One region of the Streptomyces sp. NPDC059398 genome, then DNA from elsewhere that is predicted to be linked to it. Evidence: riboswitches for the same ligand, from Rfam matches in the RefSeq annotation. Region 1 holds a riboswitch; each other region holds the start of a gene.

Region 1 (3,201 bases):
ACACCAGCAGTCCGGACTCGTCCCGGGCGAGCTTCTGTGCCCGGGCGAGGAGCGCCAGCCGCTCCTTCTCGTCCCGGGTGGTGCGGGCCCGCTCCAGGAGCGTGTCGAACTTCTTCGACGCGTACTGCGTCTGGTTGCGGGCCGCTCCCCCGCGGACCCGCTGCTGGAGGAAGTCGGAGAGGGGCAGGGTGGAGGTGGTGTTGAAGGCGGCCACCCCCTGTGTCCTGATTTCACTGAAGTACGTACTGGACGCACGGGTGTTGGCGGTCAGACGGAGCCCGACCTCACGCAGCTGCCGCCCCATCAGGTCCGCGGCCGCCTCCCAGGTGGCATCGACGGAGCTGGTCTCCACGGTGATGTGCAGCCCCTCCGCTCCGGCCTCCTTCACCAGCTTCCGTGCCTGGCCGACATCGCGTACCCGGGGCGCGATGCCGTTCGGATAGCCGCGCAGACCCATGCCGAACAGGTCGTTCCCCGGCTCCCCGTGTCCGGCCAGCGCGACCCGGACCAGCGCCTCCCGGTCGATCCCCAGCTGCACGGCGCGCACCAGCCGCGGATCGTCGAACGGCTTGCGGCCGGTGCGCAGCAACAACTGCTGGGCGGTGGCCCGCTCGGCGGTCAGCAGCCGCGTCGAGCCCTCCTTCTTCAGCCGGTCCACGGAGGCACCGGCCAGGTCGGCGGCGTAGTGGACCTGCCCGGACAGCAGCGCGTTGAGCCGCGCAGACTCCTCGTTCGCGGGGACGATCTCCAGCTCCGCGATGTGCGGGGCGCCGTCCCAGTGGCCGTCCCAGCCGCGGTAGCGGGCGGTGCCGCCGGGCGTGAACGACACATAGGTGAAGGGGCCGGAGCCGATGGGCTTGCGGAATTCCTTCGTCCCGTCGGGGATGATCTCCGTGCCGGGGCCCGCGAAGACGGTGGGGAACTCGAAGTTGGGCGCCTTCAGTACGAAGACGACGGACCGTTCGCCGTCGGCCCGGGTGGCGCCGGAGTCGATGGCCGACAGCAGGACCTGCGAGGGGGAGCCGGTGGCGGGGTCGGCGGCGCGGCGGTAGCTGTAGAGGACGTCCTTGGCGGTGACCGGCTTGCCGTCGTGGAACTGCGCCTTGCGCAGCCGTATGCGCCACCGGGTGCCGGACGCGTCGCTCTCCCAGGACTCCGCGAGCCGCTTGCGGACGGACATGTCGTCGGCGTAGGTCCCGAGCGTGTCGTACAGGGCCTTGGCGCGGGCCTGGTCGACGAAGTTCGGGGCGACATGGGGGTCGAGGGTCTCCTGTGAGCCGCCGGCCGTGAACGCGGCGCGGAACCGGTCACCGCCTCCCCCGTCCTTCCTGTCCCCGCCGCACCCGGCGAGCAGGCCGGTCGCGGCCAGTGCCAGGGCGCCTCCGGCGGCCAGCGCTCCCCGTCTGCCGAGCACCGGCCGGTGCCGGTCCGGGGCCTCCGTCCGGGCATGCGTCGTCACAGCCGATCCTCTCCGGGGTGTCCTCGCCCCTGCTCGCGGACCGGCGACAGGTCAGTCTCCTGGCTCCCGGATCGTCGCTCACCTCCGCCTTCCCGCCCGCGTCAGCGGACAGTGACATGCAGGAGGACCGCTTCCCGGTCACAGTGGCGGGACCGCGCCGGACTCGCACCGGCTTCCTGATCCCCGTCGCCTCGTGCACTCATTGTGACGTACGGGGCAGAGGTGGCCGGAACCCGGTTCCCGTTCCGTGGTCCGGAGGTCTCGGCTGTCCGGAGGTCTCGGCTGTCCGGCGGCCCAGGGCCGATGGAACCGGATCGGCCGGGGTCACTAGGCTGCGGCCCATGACATCCCCCCTGACCGGCGGTCCGAGAGCCGAGCCCGTGATCCTCGACGCCGAGGAGCTGGCTGCCGATCCGGAGTTGGCGGCCGGGCTCGCCGAGTCCGCTCACCGGATGCTGGCCGACCTGGTCGGAGCGGGCGCAGCGCTGGGCTGGGTCGAACCGCCCGCGCCGGACGAAGTGGCCGGACTTCTCCGCCGTGTCGTCCGCGCGGCGCGGGCGGGAGACGCCGGCCTGCGCGCCGCCTACCTGGACCGCCGCATGGTGGGGCTCGGGTACTGGCTGCGGTACGCCCGGCCGACCCACCGGCCGCACGCCGATGTGGAGAAGATCGCGGTGGCCGCCGAGGCCCAGGGGCATGGTGTCGGCCGGGCGCTGACCGCCGGCCTGATCACCGATGCGCGGAAGGCGGGTATCGAGGTGCTCACGCTGGACGCCCGTGGCGACAACACCAGGGCTCTGGAGCTCTACCGGTCGCTCGGCTTCACTCCGTACGGGCGCCTCCCCGGCTTCGTCGCCGTCGGCGAGGACCGCTACGACACGGTTCTCTGCATGCTGGACCTGCGCCGCCGGGACTGACCGCCCCCACCCGCCATCGTGCCGTTTGATCCGTCAACTGCACTGCTTGGCACGGCAGTTGGTCCGTACACCGCACCGGCCGGAGCCCATGGGCGGCTCCGGCCGGTGGGGCCTCACGGCCGGTCGGCCGTGCCGCCGTCGGCGGGCGCCGCCGTACTCTGCCGGCCGCCGGGGCGCGTCGCCGTCCGCGTGTCGTCCAGGCTGTCCCGGGCGGCCTGCGCGACCGCTTCGGGGGTGATCCCGAACTCGGAGTAGAGGCGCTGGTAGTCCGCCGACGCGCCGTAGTGCTCAAGGCTGACGATCCGCCCGGCGTCGCCGACGACCTCGCGCCAGCCCTGGCCGACGGCGGCCTCGACGCTCACCCGGGCGCGTACCGCAGGCGGGAGCACCTCGTCCTGGTAGGCGGCCGGCTGGAGGGCGAACCATTCGCGGCACGGCATGGACACCACCCGGACCGTCAGATCACCGGCCAGCAGCAGAGCACAGGCGTCCAGTGCGATCTGCACCTCCGAGCCGGTCGCGACGATGATCACGTCGGGCTCGGAGCCCCGGCCGCGCTCGGTGAGCACGTACCCGCCCTTGGCGGCCGCCGCGGCGGGGGTGTGGCCGGAGCCCGGACCACGGTCGAGTACGGGGAGGTTCTGCCTGGTGAGGACCAGTCCCGTCGGCCGGTCGGTGTGCTCAAGGATGGCGGCCCAGCAGGCGGCGGTCTCGTTGGCGTCACCGGGCCGTACGACGTCCAGGCCGGGGATGGCCCGCAGGGCGGCGAGGTGCTCGACGGGCTGATGGGTCGGACCGTCCTCGCCGAGGCCGATGGAATCGTGC
Region 2 (3,201 bases), on a different contig from region 1:
CGGTTCCGTACGGGCCAGGGCGGCGCTGGGCGCGACGGCCGTCGTCGCTGTCGCGCTGGTCGCCGCGGGGCTCTCGCTCCTGAGCGTCCTGCGGTCCAACCTCACGGGCCAGACCGATCTGCGCGCCGAGGTCGTCGCCCAGAACATCGCATCGCAGGTCGCGCTCGACGTCCCGTACCGCAAACTCCATCTGCCCGACTCCGACGAGAACCCGGTGCAGGTGGTCACCGAGCACGGCGGACTGCGCGCCGCCAGTGACGATCTGGACGCCGTGACGGGGACGGCGACCACCGCGGTGCATCCGGCGCCGGCCGAGTCGAAGCACGACGACGACCATGGCGACGACAAGAGCCACGGCAAGAGCGACGACAAGAGCGACGACAAGAGCGACGACGACGATGACGACCACGGCAGCGGCGACGATCCGCCGCGCGGTGAGGTCTCGCACGACGACCCCCACTTCAGCTCCGGCACCGCGACCGTGGACGGTGACACCGCCGACTACCGGTTCGCCGCGGTCGAGGTGACCAACGGCAGCGACGACACCCTGATCGTCTACGCGGGCGCCCCGCTCACCACCGAGCAGAGCGCCGTCAGCACGCTCCGCGGCGCGATGCTCATCGGGCTGCCCGCCCTCCTGCTGGTCGTCGCGGGCGTCACCTGGCTGGTGACCCGGCGCGCCCTGCGCCCCGTCGAGGGGATCCGGCGGGAGATGGCGGCGATCACCGCGTCCGAGGACCTCGGCCGGCGGGTCCCGGAGCCCGGCTCGCACGACGAGGTGGCCCGGCTGGCCCGTACGACCAATGAGACGCTCACCGCCCTGGAGCGCTCCGTCGACCGGCAGCGGCGGTTCGTCGCGGACGCCTCCCACGAACTGCGCAGCCCCATCGCGAGTCTGCGCACCCAGCTGGAGGTCGGCGCCGCGCACCCGGAGCTGCTCGACGTCGAGGGCGCGGTCATGGACACTGTACGGCTCCAGCAACTGGCCGCCGATCTGCTGCTGCTCGCCCGCCTGGACGCGGGGGAGCGGCCCGGTGCGGCGCGGATCGACCTGGGGGAGCTGGTGCGCGAGGAGGTCTCGCGGCGGCACGGGGGCCGGGTGCCGGTGACGGTCGACGCCGCGAACGGGCTCGAAGTGGAGGGATCCCGCGGGCAGTTGGCGCGGGTGATCGGCAACCTCCTGGACAACGCCCAGCGGCACGCGCGCTCGGGCGTCGAGGTCTGCGTACGGGAGCGGAACGGCCGGCTCGTCGCGGAGGTCGCGGACGACGGCCCCGGGGTGCCGCCCGCGGAGCGTGAACGGATCTTCGAGCGGTTCGTACGGCTCGACGACGCCCGGACCCGTGACGACGGGGGCGCCGGTCTCGGCCTGGCCATCGCCCGCGATGTCGCGCACCGGCACGGCGGGACGCTCACCGTCGGCGACGGCGCCGCCTTCGCCCTGGACCTGCCCGCCCCGCGGACCGGGGACGCCCCGCGGACCCAGGACACCCCGCCCGCCCAGGACGCTCCGCGGGCCCGGGCAGCCAAGGGGAGCGGCCCTGGCGGCGTCTGACACACTGAGCGCGAACCCAGGCGGTGCGGTGAAGGAAACCGGTGCGATTCCGGTACGGTCCCGCCACTGTGACCGGGCCTCGCGGCCCGGAAGCCAGACACTTCCCGCGCCGCCTTCTCCGTACGACCTGGGGACGAGGACATCCCCCGGAGAGGCCCGGCCATGCCCCGTAACCCCCGGACGTCGCGCGCCGCACTGGCGCTCATACCCCTGATCCTGCTGCCGCTCGCCGGCTGCGGGGCGGGCTCCACGCAGGACACGGGCGCGGACAGGGGCGCGAAAGCTCCCGCCGGATTCCCGTACACGGTCGACAACTGCGGGACCAGGACGACCTTCGACGCGCCCCCGAAGCGGGCCGTCACGATGAACCAGCACGCGACGGAACTCATGCTGGCCCTCGGACTCCGGGACCGGATCGCGGGCACCGCCTACCTCGACGACAAGGTCCTTCCCCGGTACCGCGCCGACTACGCGAAGACCAAGGTCATCGCCAAGGAGTACCCGTCCCGGGAGACCCTCCTCGGCGCCAACCCGGACTTCGTCTACGGCGGTTACGCCAGCGCCTTCGACAAGGCCCAGGGCCGTGACCGGGCCGGGCTCCAGAAGTCGGGCATCAACACCCGGCTCAATATCGAGAACTGCACCGGCGGCCCGGTCGGCCTCGGTCAGCTCAGCACCGAGATCACCCAGGTCGCGCGGACCTTCGGCGTTCCCGGCCGCGGCCGGAAGCTGATCGCGGAGCAGAAGGAGAAGATCGCGGCCGTCGAGGCGAAGCTCAAGGGGGCGGACCGGCCCTCGGTCTTCGTGTACGACTCGGGGGACAGCTCGGCGTTCACGGCGGGCGGCAGCGGTATCGGCAACGAGATCGTGTCACTGGCGGGCGGCACCAACGTCTTCGCCGATCTGGGGAAGAGCTTCGGTGATGTCTCCTGGGAGCAGGTCATCAAGCGCAGGCCCCAGGTCGTCGTGGTCTACGACTACGGCGGGACCAGCGTCGCGGCGAAGAAGAAGCGGCTGCTCGGCGATCCCGCCCTCAAGGACGTCCCCGCCATCAGGAACAGGCGTTTCGCGGTGCTGCCGCTGTCGTCGGCCGTCCTCGGCGTACGCGTCGCTGACGCCGTCGGGGACCTGGCCGCGCAGCTGCACCCCGACGCCGGATGAGGGCCGGGACCAAGGCCCGGCCGCATCCTCCGGCCTCGGGTGTGCTGCGTTCGATGCCCGTCGTGACCGGTGTGCTCACCGTGGTGCTGCTCGCGACGGCGGTGGCGGGACTGGCGCTCGGCCCGGTGCGCATCCCGCCGGGCGAGGTGCTCCGGGTGGTGCTGGGCGGCGAGCGGAGCGGCGCGTATCCGACGATCGTGTGGGACGTGCGGCTGCCCCGGGTGGTGCTCGGGGCCGTCGTCGGGGCGGGGCTCGCGCTGTCCGGGGCGGTCCTCCAGGCGCTGGTGCGCAACGCGCTGGCCGATCCCTTTCTGCTGGGCGCCTCCTCGGGGGCGTCGGCCGGGGCGGTGCTCGTCATCGTCTTCGGCCTCGGCACGGGGGCCGCGGCGACCGTGGCGCTGCCGGCCGCCGCGTTCATCGGCTCGATGGCGGCGCTGGTCGCGGTGTACGCGATGGCCAGGCGCGGCGGGACGATGACGACGGGG
Region 3 (3,201 bases), on a different contig from region 1:
AGGTACTGCGCGATCTGTTCATCCTGCGCTTCCTCGCCGTGGAGCGGGCGGTGCGCGGGGTGTTCATCGTGCTGGTGGCCGTGGCCGTGTGGAAGTTCAGCAACAGCAAGGACGCAGTGCGGCGGCTCTTCGACGAGAACCTGGACGTGCTGCGCCCGGTGTTCCGTCACTTCCACTACGACCTGGACCACTCGCCGGTGGTCGGCACCATCCAGAAGACCTTCGGTTACAAGCACTCCACACTGGTGCTGGTCGCCGCGCTGCTGGTCGTCTACGCGCTGATCGAGATCGTCGAGGGCGTCGGACTGTGGCGCGCCAAGCGCTGGGCCGAGTATCTGACGGTCGTCGCCACGGCGGTGTTCCTGCCGCTGGAGGTCTACGAGCTCACCGAGAAGGTCAGCTGGCTGAAGATCGCCACCCTGACGGTCAACATCCTGGCGGTGCTCTACATCCTGCTCGGCAAGCGCCTGTTCGGCCTGCGGGGCGGGCACACGGCCTTCGAAGCGGAGCGCCAGAGCGCCTCACTGCTGGAAGTCGAGACGACCGCGGGGGCGGCGCACGTCAACGGCTGAGGCCCGTCACCGCTGCGGCACCGGCCGGCCCCACCCCCAGCCACCCGTCACCCGTCACCCGTCACCCGTCACCCGTCACCCGCTGAGCGGCACCTGATTCCACACGGCGAGGGCGGGTCGGCCGTGTTCGGTGCCGATCCGGCTCACGGACGCGGTGTCCAGCCGGAACAGCGCCCCGGCCGACGCGGGCAGTCCGAGCCGGCGCGCGGTCAGCACCCGCAGGAAGTGGGCGTGCCCGACGAGGACGACGTCTCCGCCCTCGCCGTCCAGATCGGCGTCGCGCAGCGCCACGTCGACCCGCCGCAGGACGCGGTCGGCGCGCTCGCCAACCTGCTGCGGGGACTCGCCGGGGTGCTCGGGCGGGCCCTCGGCCACCCCGTCGGTCCACAGGTCCCAGTCGGGCCGGTCCTGGTGGATCTCCGCGCTGGTGATGCCCTCGTACGCCCCGTAGTCCCACTCGTGCAGGTCGGCGTCGGCGCGTGCGGGTTCGAGGCCCGCCAGCTCGGCCGTCCGCCTGGCCCTGGTCAGCGTGCTGGTGAGGGTCAGTGCGATGCGCCGCTGGGCCAGCAGCGGTGCGACCTTGCGGGCCTGCTCCTCGCCGGCCGCCGTCAGCGGCAGATCCGTCCAGCTGGTGTGTTTCCCGGTGCGGCTCCAGCTGGTCTCACCGTGCCGTACGAGAATCAGCTCTCCCATGACCGCCCTGCCTTTTCGCGTCTGTCACCGGGCCGCCGATGTGCTGTCGGAGCCACCCGTGACGTCTGTGTTGATGTTGTACAAGGGCTTCAGCCTGTCACGACCAGCGAAGATTCCCGCAGAGGCGGCTCACGGGGTGTGATTCCGGGCGCACTGCCACGCCCTCTCCAGCGGAGCGCACCCGCCGCCGGGGCGCACCCCTGGTCACGGCTCCGGCGACCGTCCGGTGCGCGGGTTCCACCGTCCGGCCCTGCCGCCCAGCCCGGTCGGCGTCAGCGGCGCGACGTCCAGCCGCCGGAACGCCTCGTCCGGCGGCCCCGCGTCGTCGATACGGACCTCGCACAGAGCCGGACCCCGCTCCGCGAGGTGAGACCGACATCATCCGTACTGCATCATCCGTACTGCATCACCCGTACCGTCATCGCCCTCACCGTCCCGCCGTCCACCCGTCCACCCGTCCGGCCGGGCAAGCAGAACACGTGCGTCCGGGGTACCGGGCGCGGGGTGTGACGGGCCGTTCTGCCGGACCGGCACCGTAGCGAAGCCGGTCGGGCAGACGGTACGGTCCACGTGAACATGACGAAGGCGTAATGGAAGTCCGGTGAGAATCCGGCACGGTCGCGCCACTGTGAACCCGTCCTACGGGAAGTCAGACCCAGCACCTTCGTCTCAGGCACCACGACCGGGACGCGTGTTCCCCAGGAGGTTCTGCCATGGCAAACTCCCTTGCCCCCACTCCGAGCGCCCCCGCCACTCCGGCGATCGCTCCGCTCTCGGCCAAGGCCATCGCCCCCTGGGCGGTCTTCTTCGGGATCCTCATGCTCGTCCTGCTGTACTTCGTCGGCGCCGAGCAGGGCGCCACCTCGGTCGTCTCGGGGACCGACGTGCACGAGTGGGTCCACGACGGACGTCATCTCCTCGGCTTCCCCTGCCACTGACCTACTGACGTCCAACTGACCTACTGACGTCCAGGGGACCTCTCTCATGAACTCCATATCGATACGCGTCCTGCTCGTCCGCGGCATGCTGGCCGGCCTCGCCGCCGGTGTACTGGCCCTGGTGGTCGCCTATCTGCTCGGTGAGCCGCGGGTCGACTCGGCCATCGCCTTCGAGGACGCGCACAGCCATGAGCACGAGATGGAGGTGGTCAGCCGCTCCCTCCAGTCGACGGCGGGACTCGCCACCGGTGTGCTCGTCTTCGGCGTCGCGGTCGGCGGTATCGCCGCTCTCGCGTTCTGCTTCGCACTCGGCCGTACCGGCGGCTTCGGCCCGCGGGCGACAGCCATGCTGGTCTCGGCCGGCGCCCTGATCACCGTGTACGTCGTGCCGTTCCTCAAGTACCCGGCCAACCCGCCGTCCGTCGGCGACCCCGGCACCATCGGCAAACGCACCGCCCTGTACTTCCTGATGATGGTCCTCAGCGTGCTGCTCTCGGTGGCCGCCGTGCTCCTCGGCAAACGGCTCGCGCCACGGCTGGGCAACTGGAACGCGACCGTAGCGGCCGGGGCCGCCTTCCTCGTACTGGTCGGACTCGCCTATGCGCTCCTGCCCGCCGTCAACGAGGTGCCCAAGGACTTCCCGGCCACCCTGCTCTGGCAGTTCCGGCTCTCGGCGCTCGCCATCCAGCTCACGCTGTGGACCGCGTTCGGCCTGCTCTTCGGCCACCTCGCCGAGCGTCATCTCCTCCCACGGACGGCTGCGTCACACCACACGGACGGCACCGTGGCGCCAACGGCCGCCCCCACCAACTGAGCTCTCCCACAAGGGGCTTCACGGCTACTCACGGATCCCGTCCGGACCTTTGTCCGGGCGGGATCCCGGCTGTGCGAACACCAGGTTCTGGCTTGGCCAAGCCCTTGCCGCTCATTGGCCACCTGTTCATCGTCCGACTCCTCCCCTCTTCACCGGGCTCCCGAGAGAGTTCCGGAGGGGCCTC
Region 4 (3,201 bases), on a different contig from region 1:
CGTTTCGCGCAGGGCCGGTTCATCGACCTGGATGACCGGAGTACCCGCGCTCTCCAGGTCGCCGACCTCGTCCCGCAGGGCCAGGGCGACCTGCCGGGCGGTGTCGCCGAGCGGCTGGTCGTCGCGGACGAAGGACCAGGCGAGCATGGTGACCGGGCCGGTGAGCATGCCCTTGACCGGGCGGCCGGTCAGGGACTGGGCGTACGTCGTCCAGCGCACCGTCATCGGCTCCGGACGTGAGATGTCGCCGGCCAGGATCGGCGGGCGGACATAGCGGGTCCCGTAGGACTGCACCCACCCCTGCTGGGTGGCGAGATAGCCGGTGAGCTGCTCGGCGAAGTACTGCACCATGTCGTTGCGCTCGGGCTCGCCGTGCACCAGGACATCCAGCCCCGCCGTCTCCTGGAAGGCGATCACCTGCTGGATCTCGTCCCTGACGCGCTCCTCGTACCCCGCGGTGCCGATGCGCCGGGCCCGCAGGTCGGCGCGGGCCGCCCGCAATCCGGTGGTCTGCGGGAACGAGCCGATCGTGGTGGTCGGCAGGAGCGGCAGCCCGAGGCGGGCGCGCTGGGCGGCGGCCCGCTCGGTGTACGGCTGGGAGCGGTGCGTATCCGCGTCCGTGACCGCGGCGGCCCTGGCCCGTACGGCGGGGTCACGGGTGATCGCCGACCCCGCCCGGGAGGCCAGATCGGCCCGGTTGGCGGCCAGTTCGGCCGCGATGGCGCCGGTACCCCCGGCAAGTCCCCTGGCGAGGGTCGCGATCTCCGTGGTCTTCTGCCGGGCGAAGGCGAGCCAGCGCAGGATCTGCGGGTCGATGTCCCGTTCGGCGGTCGCGTCGAGCGGCACATGCAGGAGCGAGCAGGAGGCGGCGACGTCGACCCGGTCCGCCAGGCCGAGCAGGGTGCCAAGGGTGGCCAGTGACTTCTCCAGGTCGTTGACCCAGACGTTGCGCCCGTCGACCACACCGGCGACCAGGCGCTTGCCGGGCAGCCCGCCGACGGCGGCCAGCGCGTCCACATTGGCCGCGGCGGTGCCGGTGAAATCGAGCGCCAGGCCCTCCACCGGAGCCTTCGCCAGGACGGGCAGCGCGTCACCGAGCCGGTCGAAGTAGGAGGCGACCAGCAGCTTCGGGCGGTCGCCGAGCGAACCGAGCATCCGGTAGGCGCGTGCGGTGGCGTTCAGTTCGGCGGGGGTGCGGTCCTGGACGAGGGCCGGCTCGTCCAGCTGGACCCACTCCGCGCCCGCCGCCCGCAGATCGGCCAGCACCTCGGCGTAGACGGGCAGCAGCCGGTCGAGCAGCGTCAGCGGTTCGAAGTCCGCCGCGACGCCCGGGGCGGGCTTGGCCAGCAGCAGATAGGTGACCGGGCCGACGAGGACGGGGCGGGCGGTGAGCCCGCCGGCGGTCGCCTCCCGGAACTCCCCGGTCTGCTGGGTGGAGTCGGCGGTGAACACCGTGTCCGGGCCCAGTTCGGGCACCAGATAGTGGTAGTTGGTGTCGAACCACTTGGTCATCTCCAGGGGCGCGACCTCCTGAGTGCCGCGTGCCATCGCGAAGTAGCCGTCGAGTGCGTCGGCCTCGACGGCCTTGCGGTGCCGCTCGGGGATCGCGCCGACCATGACGCTGGTGTCCAGTACGTGGTCGTAGTACGAGAAGTCACCGGTGGGCACCTCATGGATGCCGGACTCCGCCAGGCGCTGCCAGTTCGACCGGCGCAGATCTGCGGCGGTCTCCCGGAGGCCGTCGGCGTCGACGCGGCCCTTCCAGTAACCCTCGACGGCCTTCTTCAGTTCCCGGTTCGGGCCCTGGCGGGGGTAGCCGTACACGGTGGCCCGTGCTGCCGCGGCTTCGGGCTTCGCTGTCACGGAAATCTCCTTCGCGAGATGACTCCTTGAGATCCCGGAGACGGGACGGGAGCGCGAAGGGATGACGGACCGTAGGGCCTCGCACGTGCCATGAGGCACGGCTGTCCCGCCGGTATGCGCGCCGACCCGCCCACGAGGTCACCGGGATGTCCGTACGCGAACGGTCGCGCACGGGCAACGGGCAGGTCTTCGGACTCGCGGGCACGGTCACCCTCCAAGGGGCGTCCACCTACTGGCCGTCGCTTCCCAGACCCGGCCGGGCCCAGTGCGTATGACGGCGGTCGTTCCCACTCACCGCTGCGGGGCAGTCCCGGATTTCCACCGGGTTCCCTCTTACGACGCATCCCGCCTGGCGGACGGGGCGAACCAGTTGCACCAGCCAGCCTAGGCGGAGACTCCCCGGCGCGGGGGCATCTGCCCACATCGCGGACGGTGATGTGGGACACCGGGCGCGCGGGTCGGCCGCCCCGCGCCCCCCCCCGCGCGGGGGGGTGCCCCCGGGGGGGGGGGCTCCGCCCCACCGGGGGGGGGGTGTGTGGGGCCCCGCGGGGGCCCCCGCCCCCCCCCCCCGCGCCCCGCCGCTCCCGTCCGGCGGCTACCTCTTCACCCCGAGTCCCGCCCAGATCGGGGCCGAGGCGGCATCGGGTCCGGCCTCCGGGTGTCCGATCTCGGGTACGACGGTCGCGGGCCGCCACAGATGGGGCGCGACCAGACCGGGCTCGATCAGCTCCGTGCCGTCGAAAAAGCGCAGTGTCTCGTCCCGGGTGAGCGGCCGCAGCGCCGTGCCCTCGGCCGCGAAATCGTCCTGCAGCGTGGCGGAGCCACCCGCGAGCTCCCGGGCGAACACCGATATCACCAGACAGCTGCCGGCGGGCAGCGCGTCCATCAGGCGCCGGACGACGGCGTGCGGCTGGTCCTTCGGGTCGATCCAGTGCAGCAGCAGCCCCATCGTCAGGGCCACCGGCTGCCCGAGGTCGAGGGTGTCGCGCAGTTCCGCGGACCCGAGAATGCTGTCCGGATCGGTGAAGTCCGCCGGGATGTACGCGGTGCGCCCGGCCGGGCTGCTGACGTGCAGGGCCCGGGAGTGGGCGAGGACGATCGGATCGTTGTCCGCGTACACGACGCGCGATTCCGGCGCCGTCTCCTGCGCGACCTCGTGCAGATTGGGCGACGTCGGTATGCCCGTGCCGATGTCCAGGAACTGCCGGATGCCCGCCTCGCCCGCCAGATACCGCACAGCACGCAGTACGAACTCCCGGTTGATCCGGGCGGCCAGCTGCACCGACGGCATCTTCTCGGCCACCGTGGCGGCCATGGCACGGTCGGCGGGATAGTTCG

The links. A riboswitch is a leader RNA that binds a small molecule or an ion and turns the genes downstream of it on or off. The one in region 1 is predicted to bind cobalamin.
Region 2: another riboswitch for cobalamin. It lies ahead of ACFXBC_RS00550 (ABC transporter substrate-binding protein); the one in region 1 lies ahead of ACFXBC_RS04420 (ABC transporter substrate-binding protein).
Region 3: another riboswitch for cobalamin. It lies ahead of ACFXBC_RS05695 (CbtB-domain containing protein); the one in region 1 lies ahead of ACFXBC_RS04420 (ABC transporter substrate-binding protein).
Region 4: another riboswitch for cobalamin. It lies ahead of metE (5-methyltetrahydropteroyltriglutamate--homocysteine S-methyltransferase); the one in region 1 lies ahead of ACFXBC_RS04420 (ABC transporter substrate-binding protein).

What each region holds. Positions count from the first base shown of each region.
Region 1 covers NZ_JBHYWP010000006.1:113,132-116,332, forward strand. The annotation lists gene ACFXBC_RS04420 (ABC transporter substrate-binding protein) at 1-1,459, opposite strand, end outside; cobalamin riboswitch at 1,512-1,640, opposite strand; gene ACFXBC_RS04425 (GNAT family N-acetyltransferase) at 1,801-2,376, shown strand; gene tkt (transketolase) at 2,490-3,201, opposite strand, start outside.
Region 2 covers NZ_JBHYWP010000001.1:120,672-123,872, forward strand. The annotation lists gene ACFXBC_RS00545 (sensor histidine kinase) at 1-1,555, shown strand, start outside; cobalamin riboswitch at 1,550-1,679, shown strand; gene ACFXBC_RS00550 (ABC transporter substrate-binding protein) at 1,718-2,716, shown strand; gene ACFXBC_RS00555 (FecCD family ABC transporter permease) at 2,770-3,201, shown strand, end outside.
Region 3 covers NZ_JBHYWP010000009.1:73,325-76,525, reverse strand. The annotation lists gene ACFXBC_RS05705 (DUF2127 domain-containing protein) at 1-572, shown strand, start outside; gene ACFXBC_RS05700 (histidine phosphatase family protein) at 648-1,265, opposite strand; adenosylcobalamin (AdoCbl) riboswitch at 1,844-1,934, shown strand; gene ACFXBC_RS05695 (CbtB-domain containing protein) at 1,979-2,203, shown strand; gene ACFXBC_RS05690 (CbtA family protein) at 2,250-3,017, shown strand.
Region 4 covers NZ_JBHYWP010000052.1:36,503-39,703, forward strand. The annotation lists gene metE (5-methyltetrahydropteroyltriglutamate--homocysteine S-methyltransferase) at 1-1,863, opposite strand, end outside; cobalamin riboswitch at 2,026-2,249, opposite strand; gene ACFXBC_RS19655 (SAM-dependent methyltransferase) at 2,459-3,201, opposite strand, start outside.